2 regions of the Serratia sp. GW822-FHT06E05 genome follow, and region 2 is predicted to be linked to the other one. Evidence: predicted binding sites of a transcription regulator. Region 2 holds the regulator's gene; the other holds the start of a gene.
The links. Region 2 encodes PhoB, which activates phosphate uptake and scavenging genes when phosphate is short. Its sites were predicted from a motif close to CTGTCATAAAACTGNCNNAT; they were not measured.
Positions count from the first base shown of each region.

Region 1: ugpB (sn-glycerol-3-phosphate ABC transporter substrate-binding protein UgpB) is a predicted target of PhoB. The motif match lies at 2,035-2,054, and genes of this name have one in related genera.

Region 1 covers NZ_JBXALM010000004.1:282,867-288,217, forward strand. Annotated here, with positions in the region: gene livF (high-affinity branched-chain amino acid ABC transporter ATP-binding protein LivF) at 1-677, shown strand, start outside; gene AC1RKC_RS13375 (aminotransferase-like domain-containing protein) at 783-1,970, shown strand; gene ugpB (sn-glycerol-3-phosphate ABC transporter substrate-binding protein UgpB) at 2,286-3,605, shown strand; gene ugpA (sn-glycerol-3-phosphate ABC transporter permease UgpA) at 3,767-4,654, shown strand; gene ugpE (sn-glycerol-3-phosphate ABC transporter permease UgpE) at 4,651-5,351, shown strand, end outside.
Region 2 covers NZ_JBXALM010000012.1:157,119-162,469, forward strand. Annotated here, with positions in the region: gene sbcC (exonuclease subunit SbcC) at 1-523, opposite strand, end outside; gene sbcD (exonuclease subunit SbcD) at 520-1,752, opposite strand; gene phoB (phosphate response regulator transcription factor PhoB) at 1,977-2,666, shown strand; gene phoR (phosphate regulon sensor histidine kinase PhoR) at 2,691-4,007, shown strand; gene AC1RKC_RS22505 (PstS family phosphate ABC transporter substrate-binding protein) at 4,022-4,960, shown strand; gene AC1RKC_RS22510 (cobalamin-independent methionine synthase II family protein) at 5,172-5,351, shown strand, end outside.

The sequences.
Region 1 (5,351 bases), on a different contig from region 2:
CCCATTACGGCAAAATTCAGGCGCTGCATCAGGTTAGCCTGAACATAAAGCAGGGCGAGATTGTCACTCTGATCGGCGCTAACGGCGCCGGTAAAACCACGCTGCTCGGCACGCTGTGCGGTGAACCCCGCGCCAGCGAAGGCAGCATCACCTTTCTCGATCAGGACATTACCCAGTGGCAGACGTCGCGCATCATGCGCGAAGCGGTGGCGATCGTGCCGGAAGGCCGGCGGGTATTCTCGCGCATGACGGTGGAAGAGAACCTGGCGATGGGCGGTTTCTTTGCCGACCGTCACCAATATCAACAGCGCATCGAAAGGGTGTTTGGCCTGTTTCCGCGCCTGCTGGAACGCCGTACACAACGCTCGGGCACCATGTCCGGCGGTGAGCAACAGATGTTGGCGATAGGCCGTGCACTGATGAGCCAGCCGAAGCTGCTGTTGCTCGACGAGCCCTCTCTGGGGCTGGCGCCGATCATCATTCAGCAGATTTTTGACATCATTCAGCAGCTGCGTGAAGAGGGCATGACCATCTTCCTGGTCGAACAAAACGCCAATCAGGCGCTGAAATTGGCAGATCGCGGTTATGTACTGGAAAACGGGCGCGTGGTGTTGGAAGATACGGGGGCCGAATTGTTAGCAAACGAAGCAGTTAGGTCGGCGTATCTGGGCGGTTGAAATACCCGTCGAAGCGGTAGGGGGCGAATATCTTCGCCCCGAGCGACTCGGGCGCAGCGTATCGGACCCCTACAACATTTTTAACGATTACGAGAAGAATAAGAAATGAACACAGAAGGGTTACTCGCGCAGCGCATCGTAAAAGTAAAAAGCTCGGCAATCCGTGAATTGCTCAAGCACAGTAAGATGGAAAACGTCATTTCGCTGGCGGGCGGCATCCCCTCTGATGCCCTGTTTGATTTCGAAGGGCTGAGCATCGCCACTCATCAGGCGATCACCGAACAGCCGAAAAGCGCTTTTCAGTACGGTCTGACCGAAGGCAGCCCGGTGCTGCGTGAACGCATCTGCGAGCTGTGTGCCGAACGCGGCGTCACCGCCACCGCCGATGAAGTGATGGTCACGGCCGGCTCCCAGCAGGCGCTGGATCTGGTGATGCGCGCCATTGTGAACCCGGGCGACGTGTTCGTGGTGGAACGTCCGACCTACCTGGCGGCGTTGCAGACGCTGGAACTGGCGGAAGCCAACATCATGTCGGTATCGTCCGACAGCGATGGCATGGTGGTCGAAGAACTGGCCGAGCTGTTGAAAACGCAGCGCATCAAGGGCGTGTATGTGGTGCCGAACTTCGGCAACCCAAGCGGCATTACCCTGAGCGCCCCGCGTCGCGAACTGTTGGTCAAGCTGGCGGCCGAGCACAATTTCCTGATCATCGAGGATGATCCGTACGGCGAACTGCGTTTTACCGAAGAGCGTAACGCGACGCTGCACCAGGTTTCGCAGCAGGTGCTGGGCCATACCGATAACATTATCTATACCTCGACCTTCTCCAAGATCCTGGCTCCGGGGTTGCGTTTGGGCTGGGCTATACTGCCGCCGTTTTTGCTGCATAAAGTGGCAATCATCAAGCAGGCGGCGGATCTGCATGCCAGCGCATTGTCGCAGAGCATCGTAGAGTGTTACCTGGGGCTGGATCGCCTGCCGGCGCAGATCGAAAAGATCCGCGCGGCTTACAAACAAAAGGGTGAGATCCTGGCCGGGCTGGTGGAAAAAGAGCTGGGTGACCATATCAACTTCGATATGCCGAAAGGCGGCATGTTCCTGTGGGCGCGTTTCCGTCAGCCGTTCAACGCCACCGAATGGCTGAAAACCACCCTGCAGCAGGGCGTGGTGTTTGTGCCGGGAGAATACTTCTTCTCAGACAATCCGGACCGTTCTACCTTCCGCCTGTCGTTCGCCACCGCCACTGAACAGCAAATGCAGGAAGCGGTTGCCCGCCTGCGCCGTTCACTGTGATCCTCACGGCGGCGGGGATCTTTCCCCGTCGCCGACATCAAACCGCAATCTGCACTTCACTCTTCCGTCATATGGCTGTCATCTAACGGTTATTTTTCTGTCATCCGAGCATGGCATGTTAGCTTCCGAACAAAAAACTGATTCTTTTCGCTCACGCGCTTATTGCCCCAAAAGATTTCACGTAGCAGCAAGGCGGTGACCGCCAGAATCCTCAGGAGTTTACATATAGGTAAATGACTGAGGTGATGGCGGGAAACCAACACGGCTGCGGCGTGAAAGATGCAGGGGATACACCAGCTTTTTCAGGAGTTAGGCATGCTCACCTACGCTATTCGCAAAACCACGCTGTGCGTCGCGTTGACCCTGGCGGTCAGCACTCAGGCACTGGCGGCGACCGAGATCCCGTTCTGGCACTCGATGGAGGGCGAACTGGGTAAAGAAGTGGATTCCCTGGCGGACCGCTTTAACCAGTCGCACACCGACGTCAAAATTGTTCCGGTTTACAAAGGCAACTACGAACAGAGCCTGGCAGCGGGCATCGCGGCCTACCGCTCCGGTAAAGCGCCGGCGATCCTGCAGGTGTATGAAGTGGGTACGGCCACCATGATGGCCAGCAAGGCGATCAAGCCGGTGTACGAAGTGTTTAAAGACGCGGGCATCAGCTTTGACGAATCGGTATTCGTGCCTACGGTGTCCGGTTACTACACCGACAACAAAAGCGGACACCTGCTGTCGCAGCCGTTCAACAGCTCCACCCCGGTGCTGTATTACAACAAAGATGCCTTCAAGAAAGCCGGTTTGAACCCAGACCAGCCGCCAAAAACCTGGCAGGAGCTGGCGGCGGACACCGCCAAACTGCGTGAAGCCGGCATGAAATGCGGCTATGCCAGCGGTTGGCAGGGTTGGATCCAACTGGAGAACTTCAGTGCCTGGCACGGCGTGCCATTCGCCACGGAGAACAATGGTTTTGGGGGCGCGAGCGCCAAGCTGGAGTTCAACAAGCCGTTGCAGGTCAAGCATATCCAACTGCTGGAAGAGATGAACAAAAAAGGTGACTTCACCTATTTCGGCCGTAAAGACGAATCCACCGAGAAGTTCTACAGCGGTGACTGTGCGATTACCACCGCTTCATCCGGCTCGCTGGCGGACATCAAGCATTACGCCAAATTCAACTATGGCGTGGGCATGATGCCGTATGACGCCGATGCCAAAAATGCACCGCAGAACGCCATTATCGGGGGCGCCAGCCTGTGGGTGATGAACGGTAAAGATGCCGCCACCTATAAAGGCGTAGCCGAGTTCCTGCAGTATCTGGCACAGCCGGAAATCGCCGCCGAGTGGCACCAGAAGACCGGTTATCTGCCGATCACCACCGCAGCGTACGACCTGACCAAACAACAGGGGTTCTATGACAAGAACCCAGGGGCGGACGTGGCGACGCGTCAAATGCTGAACAAGCCGCCATTGCCGTTCACCAAGGGGCTGCGTTTGGGCAATATGCCGCAGATTCGCACCGTCGTGGATGAAGAGCTGGAGGGCGTGTGGACCGGTAAGAAAACGCCACAGCAGGCATTGGATGCCGCCGTACAGCGCGGTGATGTGTTGCTGCGTCGCTTCGAGTCTCAGACTAAGTAATAGCGGCTACTGCGCTTTGCCATTCTGGGATTGGGCAGTGCTCGCTCTCCTCATGGACTTTATGTCCACTCCGGGAGCTGTGCGCTGTCCGCACCCAGACTGGCTTTGCTCGCGACGCCCTGCTCGAGTCACCCGTTTTTTGTCTTCATGAGTCCCTAATGATGAGTTCACATCGTCCCGGTTTCGGCTGCAGTTGGCTGCCCTATGTTTTGGTGCTGCCGCAGTTGCTGATCACCGCAATATTCTTTCTGTGGCCCGCCGGCGAGGCGCTGTGGTATTCGGTGCAAAGCCTCGACCCGTTTGGCCTGTCCAGCCAGTTTGTCGGGTTGGACAACTTTACCCAACTGTTCCACGACCCTTACTACCTGGACTCGTTTTACACCACGCTGATTTTCAGTTTCCTGGTGGCGGGTATCGGGCTGGTCGTGTCGCTGTTCTTCGCCGCGTTAGTGGATTACGTGCTGCGCGGCAGCCGGATCTACCAGACGCTGATGATCCTGCCTTACGCCGTGGCGCCCGCGGTGGCGGCGGTGCTGTGGATTTTCCTGTTCAACCCCGGCCTGGGGTTGATTACCCATTTCCTCAATGGACTGGGCTACAGCTGGAACCACGCGCAAAACAGCGGGCAGGCGATGTTCCTGGTGGTGTTGGCCTCGGTATGGCAGCAAATCAGCTATAACTTCCTGTTTTTCTTGGCCGCGTTGCAGTCAATTCCCCGCTCTCTGGTTGAGGCGGCGGCCATTGACGGTGCCGGCCCGGTGCGGCGTTTCTTCAATCTGGTGCTGCCGTTAATCACGCCGGTGAGCTTCTTCCTGCTGGTGGTGAATCTGGTGTACGCCTTCTTCGATACCTTCCCGGTGATCGATGCTGCGACCGGCGGCGGACCGGTACAGTCCACCACCACGCTGATCTACAAGATTTACCGTGAAGGCTTTGCCGGTCTGGATCTGTCCAGCTCCGCGGCACAGTCGGTGATCCTGATGTTGCTGGTGATTGGCCTGACGGTGATCCAGTTCCGTTTTGTCGAACGTAAGGTGCGTTACCAATGATTGAGAACCGACGCGGGCTGGACATTTTCAGCCACGTAATGCTGATTATCGGCGTGCTGGTGGTGCTGTTCCCGCTGTACGTGGCCTTTGTGGCGGCTACGCTGGACGACAAACAGGTGTTTCAGGTGCCGATGACCCTGATCCCCGGCGGTCATCTGTGGGAAAACATCAGCAATATTTGGCAGGGTGGCGTGGGCAACCTTAAGGTGCCGTTTTCGCTGCTGCTGCTGAACAGCGTGGTGATGGCGCTGGCCATCACCTTCGGCAAGATTGTGGTGTCGGTGTTGTCCGCCTATGCCATCGTTTATTTCCGTTTCCCGCTGCGCAGCCTGTTCTTCTGGCTGATATTCCTCACCCTGATGTTGCCGGTTGAGGTGCGTATTTTCCCGACGGTGGAGGTTATCTCCAACCTCAACCTGCTGGACAGCTACACCGGCCTGACGTTGCCGCTGATGGCGTCGGCGACCGCCACCTTCCTGCTGCGCCAGTTCTTTATGACGTTACCGGACGAACTGCTGGAAGCGGCGCGGATTGACGGCGCCGGCCCGATGCGTTTTTTCTGGGATATCGTGTTGCCGCTGTCGAAGACCAATCTGGCGGCGCTGTTTGTCATCACCTTTATCTACGGCTGGAACCAGTACCTGTGGCCGATTCTGATCACCAGCGATGCCTCGATGGGCACCGCAGTGGCGGGTAT
Region 2 (5,351 bases):
ACTCTTCCAGCAGTTCGGCGCGATCATTGGCATCGGCATTCAGGAAGGCAGCGAACTGCCCCTGAGACAACATCATCGATTTGGTAAAACGACCGAAATCCAGCCCGGTGATCGCGGCGGTAAGATCCAGCTTGTCGCGGACTTTATCGGCCAGGATTTTGCCGTCATCGCGCAGCGCCAGTTCCACCTTCGGCGCCTGCAGGTTGCCGTCCGGGGAGTTTTTGGCACGGCGCTGGCTCCAGAACGCGCGGTAACCGACACCTTTAACCTCAAACTCGACCTCCGCCAGCGACTCGGCGGTGTGGCGGGTCATCAGCTCATTTTGGCTTGGCGTGACATTCAGGCGCGGCGTCTGGTGGTACAGTGCCAGACAGATGGCGTCCAGCAGGGTGGTTTTACCCGCGCCGGTGGGGCCGGTGATGGCAAATAATCCGTTGCTGGCGAAGGGCTCGGCGGTGAAGTCTATCTTCCATTCCCCCTGCAGCGAATTGAGGTTTTTTAATCTCAGGCTGAGAATTTTCATTGGTTCGGCTCCTGATCCTGGTGCCGTACGGCTTCGACCACCTGTTGGAACATCTGACTCATTCGCTGTTTGCGCGCTTCGGCCATCTCGGGTTCCTGCGCCAGCCGCCGCTCAAAGACCTCGGTGACGCTTAGTTCGTTGAGCGTTTCTTTGTCTTGTTGTTCAATGGCCTGGTGACGCTGCTCCTTACTGCGGCGCAGCAGCACGACCTCTACCGGCAGTTGATCGGCCAGCAGCTGAATGCGACGCTGAATGTCGCTAAGGTAATCCTGGGTCGCCACTTCGATATCCAGCCATACCGGTAATTCACCCTGATAATCGGCGAACAGCCGTAATTGCTGCTCGATCTGCGCCAAATCTCCCTTAATGAGCTGCATCGGTTGGAAGCTTGGGATCTCCAACGCGCTGACCTGTTGCAGGGCACCCGCCGCGAAATCCACCATAAACACGCTTTTGGCCTTGCCCAACTCGTCAAAACTGAGCGGGATAGGGGAGCCGCTGTAGCGAATATGTTCAGATTTGGCGACGTTTTGCGCGCGATGAATATGCCCCAGCGCGATGTAATCGGCCGGCGGGAACGCCTGTGCGGGGAAGGCGTCCAGCGTACCAATATAGATGTCGCGCACCGAGTCGGACGTGGTGACGCCGACGGTGGTCAGATGGCCGGTAGCGACGATGGGCAGCGGCAAGCCCAGCGCATCACGGCGCGCACAGGCGGCCTGGTACAGGGTGTGATAGTGGTCGGCGATAGACTCTTGCAGCGCCTGCTGTTTTTGCACCCCGGACTCACCGGCGCGGCTGGTGAGCAGATCGCGCGGGCGCAGAAAAGGAATGGCGCACAATACCGCACCCGGTTGGCCGTCGCGTTGATTCAGCACCAGCACCTGTTGTTCGATTTCGCTCTGCGCATTGGCGATCACGGTGGTATTCAGACAGGAAAGTAATTCACGCGATTCATTTAAGGTGGCCACGGAGTCGTGATTGCCGCCCAACACCACCAACTGGCAGCCGGTACGCTGCAGTTCCACCACGAAGCGGTTATACAGCTCGCGGGCGTAGCTTGGCGGCGAGCCGGTATCGAACAGATCCCCGGCGACAATCAGCGCATCCACCTGGTGTTGTTCAATCTGTTCGATCAGCCAGTGCAGAAATGCCTGATGCTCGGCGGCGCGGCTTTTGGTGAAAAAGTACTGGCCAAGATGCCAGTCAGAGGTGTGGATCAGGCGCATGACACTCCCGGGGCGATAGGGTAATGGCGGTGATTATAAAGGGCGTTGCGGCGGCTGTCGTGACGCAATCATTATGACAACTGAATGATTTTTCTTTGACGTTGGAAATAATCGCTATGCTTACTGCCTATAACAGCCCGCTTTTTTCATAAAAGTGTCACAAAACTGACGCATAATGGCGCCCGCAATCAACTGTGATCGCTAACACATTGGCAGGATTGACGATGGCAAGACGCATACTGGTGGTGGAAGACGAAGCGCCGATCCGTGAGATGGTGTGCTTTGTGTTGGAACAGAATGGTTACCAACCGTTGGAAGCTGAGGATTATGACAGCGCCGTGACGCGCCTGTCTGAGCCGTTCCCTGATTTAGTGTTGCTCGACTGGATGTTACCCGGGGGATCCGGCATTCAGTTTATTAAACATATGAAACGTGAAGCGCTGACCCGCGATATTCCGGTGATGATGTTGACCGCGCGCGGTGAAGAAGAAGACCGGGTGCGCGGCCTGGAAGTCGGGGCGGATGATTACATCACCAAACCCTTCTCACCGAAGGAACTGGTGGCGCGCATCAAGGCGGTAATGCGCCGTATTTCACCGATGGCGGTGGAAGAAGTGATTGAAATGCAAGGGCTGAGCCTGGACCCTTCCTCACACCGCGTGATGGCTAACGAACAAGCGCTGGATATGGGGCCGACCGAGTTCAAGCTGTTGCACTTCTTTATGACCCATCCTGAACGCGTTTATAGCCGTGAGCAGTTGCTTAATCACGTCTGGGGCACTAACGTTTATGTGGAAGACCGCACCGTTGACGTGCACATCCGTCGGCTCCGTAAGGCGTTAGAGACCAGTGGTCATGACAAAATGGTTCAAACCGTTCGGGGCACCGGCTACCGATTCTCAACGCGCTACTGATCGCGCCGCGCTGGAGAATATGCCGTGTTAGAACGTCTATCCTGGAAGAGGCTGGCCCTGGAGCTGGCCCTTTTCTGCCTGCCTGCCTTACTGTTGGGGCTGATTTTCGGTTATCTGCCCTGGCTGCTGCTGGCCTCCGTGCTGGCGGCGTTGGTATGGAATTTCTACAATCAACTCAAACTTTCCCACTGGCTGTGGGTTGACCGCAGCATGACGCCGCCGCCTGGCCGCTGGAGCTGGGAACCGCTGTTTTACGGCTTGTATCAGATGCAGCAACGGAACCGTCGTCGGCGCCGTGAGCTGGCGCTGTTGATCAAACGCTTCCGTAGCGGAGCGGAATCGCTGCCCGATGCGGTAGTGATGACTACCGTCGAAGGCAATATCTTTTGGTGCAACGGGCTGGCGCAGCATTTGCTGGGTTTCCGCTGGCCGGAAGACAATGGCCAGCACATTCTCAACCTGTTGCGTTATCCGGAGTTCAGTCACTATCTGCAACAGCAGGAGTTCTCCCGCCCTTTGACGCTGCAACTGAATAACGAGCATTACGTCGAGTTTCGTGTGATGCCCTACTCCGAAGGGCAATTATTGATGGTAGCCCGTGATGTGACCCAGATGCGTCAACTGGAAGGGGCTCGGCGCAACTTCTTCGCTAACGTCAGCCACGAGCTGCGCACGCCGCTGACGGTATTGCAGGGTTACCTGGAAATGATGAGCGACGAAGAGCTGGATGGTTCGCTGCGCGGTAAGGCGTTGGGCACCATGCAGGAGCAGACTCGCCGCATGGACGGACTGGTCAAGCAACTGCTGACGCTGTCGCGCATCGAGGCGGCGCCTAACGTTGAAATGAACGAGCGGGTTGATATCCCCCTGATGTTGCGGGTGTTACAACGTGAGGCGCAATCGCTGAGCGGCGGCAACCACGAAATCACCTTCCGGGTGAATGAGCAGTTGAAAGTGTTCGGTAACGATGACCAACTTCGCAGTGCGGTGTCGAATCTGGTGTATAACGCCGTCAATCATACGCCGAAAGGCACCAATATTGAGGTCAGCTGGCAGCAGACGCCAAACGGCGCGCAGTTTCAGGTCAGTGATAATGGGCCGGGTATCGCGGCCGAACATATTCCCCGTTTGACCGAACGCTTCTACCGCGTCGACAAAGCCCGTTCACGCCAGACCGGCGGCAGTGGGCTGGGGTTGGCGATCGTCAAGCATGCGCTCAGTCACCACGATGCGCGGCTGGAGATCCTTAGCGAGCAGGGCATCGGCACCCGATTTATCTTTACCTTGCCTAACCGGTTGATTGTTCCCGCAGCTTTGTCAGAGAATGCGGTGAAAAATTAACGCGAGAGGCTGGCATGATCCGAATCACCCGAGGGCTGTTGCTTTGCCTGGCGCTGTTGGCAAGCCGAGGCGCGCTGGCACAGCCGGATGGCATGTTGTCCGGCAACCTGTCTAGCGTCGGCTCCGATACGCTGGCGAACCTGATGGCGCTGTGGGCGCAGGACTTCAGCCAGCATTATCCCAACGTTAATCTGCAAATCCAGGCCGCCGGTTCCTCCACGGCGCCAACCGCATTGGCGGCTGGTGCAGCGCAGCTTGGCCCGATGAGTCGCCCGATGAAGGCCGCGGAAGTCTCTGCATTCGAGCATCGTTACGGTTATGCGCCGTTGGCGGTACCGGTCGCGGTCGATGCGCTGGTGGTGCTGGTGCATCAGGACAATCCGCTGCGCGGTCTTAATCTGCAGCAGCTCGACCGAATTTTCTCCGCGACTCTGCGCTGTGGCGAGAGCCAGCCTTTGACGAGGTGGGGGGAACTGGGGCTGACGGGTGATTGGCAACAGCGTGCGCTGCAACGTTTTGGACGTAATTCGGCCTCCGGCACCTACGGCTATTTCAAACTGCGTGCGCTGTGTGGCGGCGATTTTATGCCGCGCGTCAATGAGCTGCCGGGCTCGGCTTCAGTCGTGCAGGCGGTGGCCGGTTCGCTGAACAGTATCGGGTATGCCAGTATCGGTTTTCGCGCCAGCGGCGTACGGCTGTTGCCGTTAGCGGAGACCGGCCAAAACTATGTGACGCCAAATGACGCCAACGTGCGTAACGGCAGCTATCCGTTGTCTCGCTATCTGTATATTTACATTAATAAAGCGCCCAACCAGCCGCTGGAGCCGCTGACGGCGGCATTTCTCGATCGCGTGCTGTCGGACACCGGGCAAAATCTGGTCAATCACGACGGCTATCTGCCACTGCCGCCACAGACTCTGCAGAAAACCCGGCTGGCGCTGGGCCTGCAATAAGCCTGCCTCTGGGCACCTTGGGTGCCCAACATGAATTTCTTTCATCCCCTGTGAAAATTCTTCCGTTGCCGCCCGTCAGTCGACGTGACAGCATGCTGATTATAAGTCATCTAGACGTCTGGAAGTCTATTTAATAACCCGGCGTAATAGTTCACACTGTAAATCACTGAGGCAAAGGCCCGAGCTTTTGCCGGCTAGCGGGAGTCATATTATGTGCGATTGCAATTCTGCCTTTCACGCTGACGTTGTCGGCAGTCTGTTACGCCCTGCGGCGCTGAAAACCGCTCGCCAACAGTTTCTGCAGGGCGAGATTGATGCCCTTCAGTTACGGGAAGTTGAAGACCAACAGATCCGTCTGGCGGTGGCAAAACAGAAAGATCTCGGTTTGGCG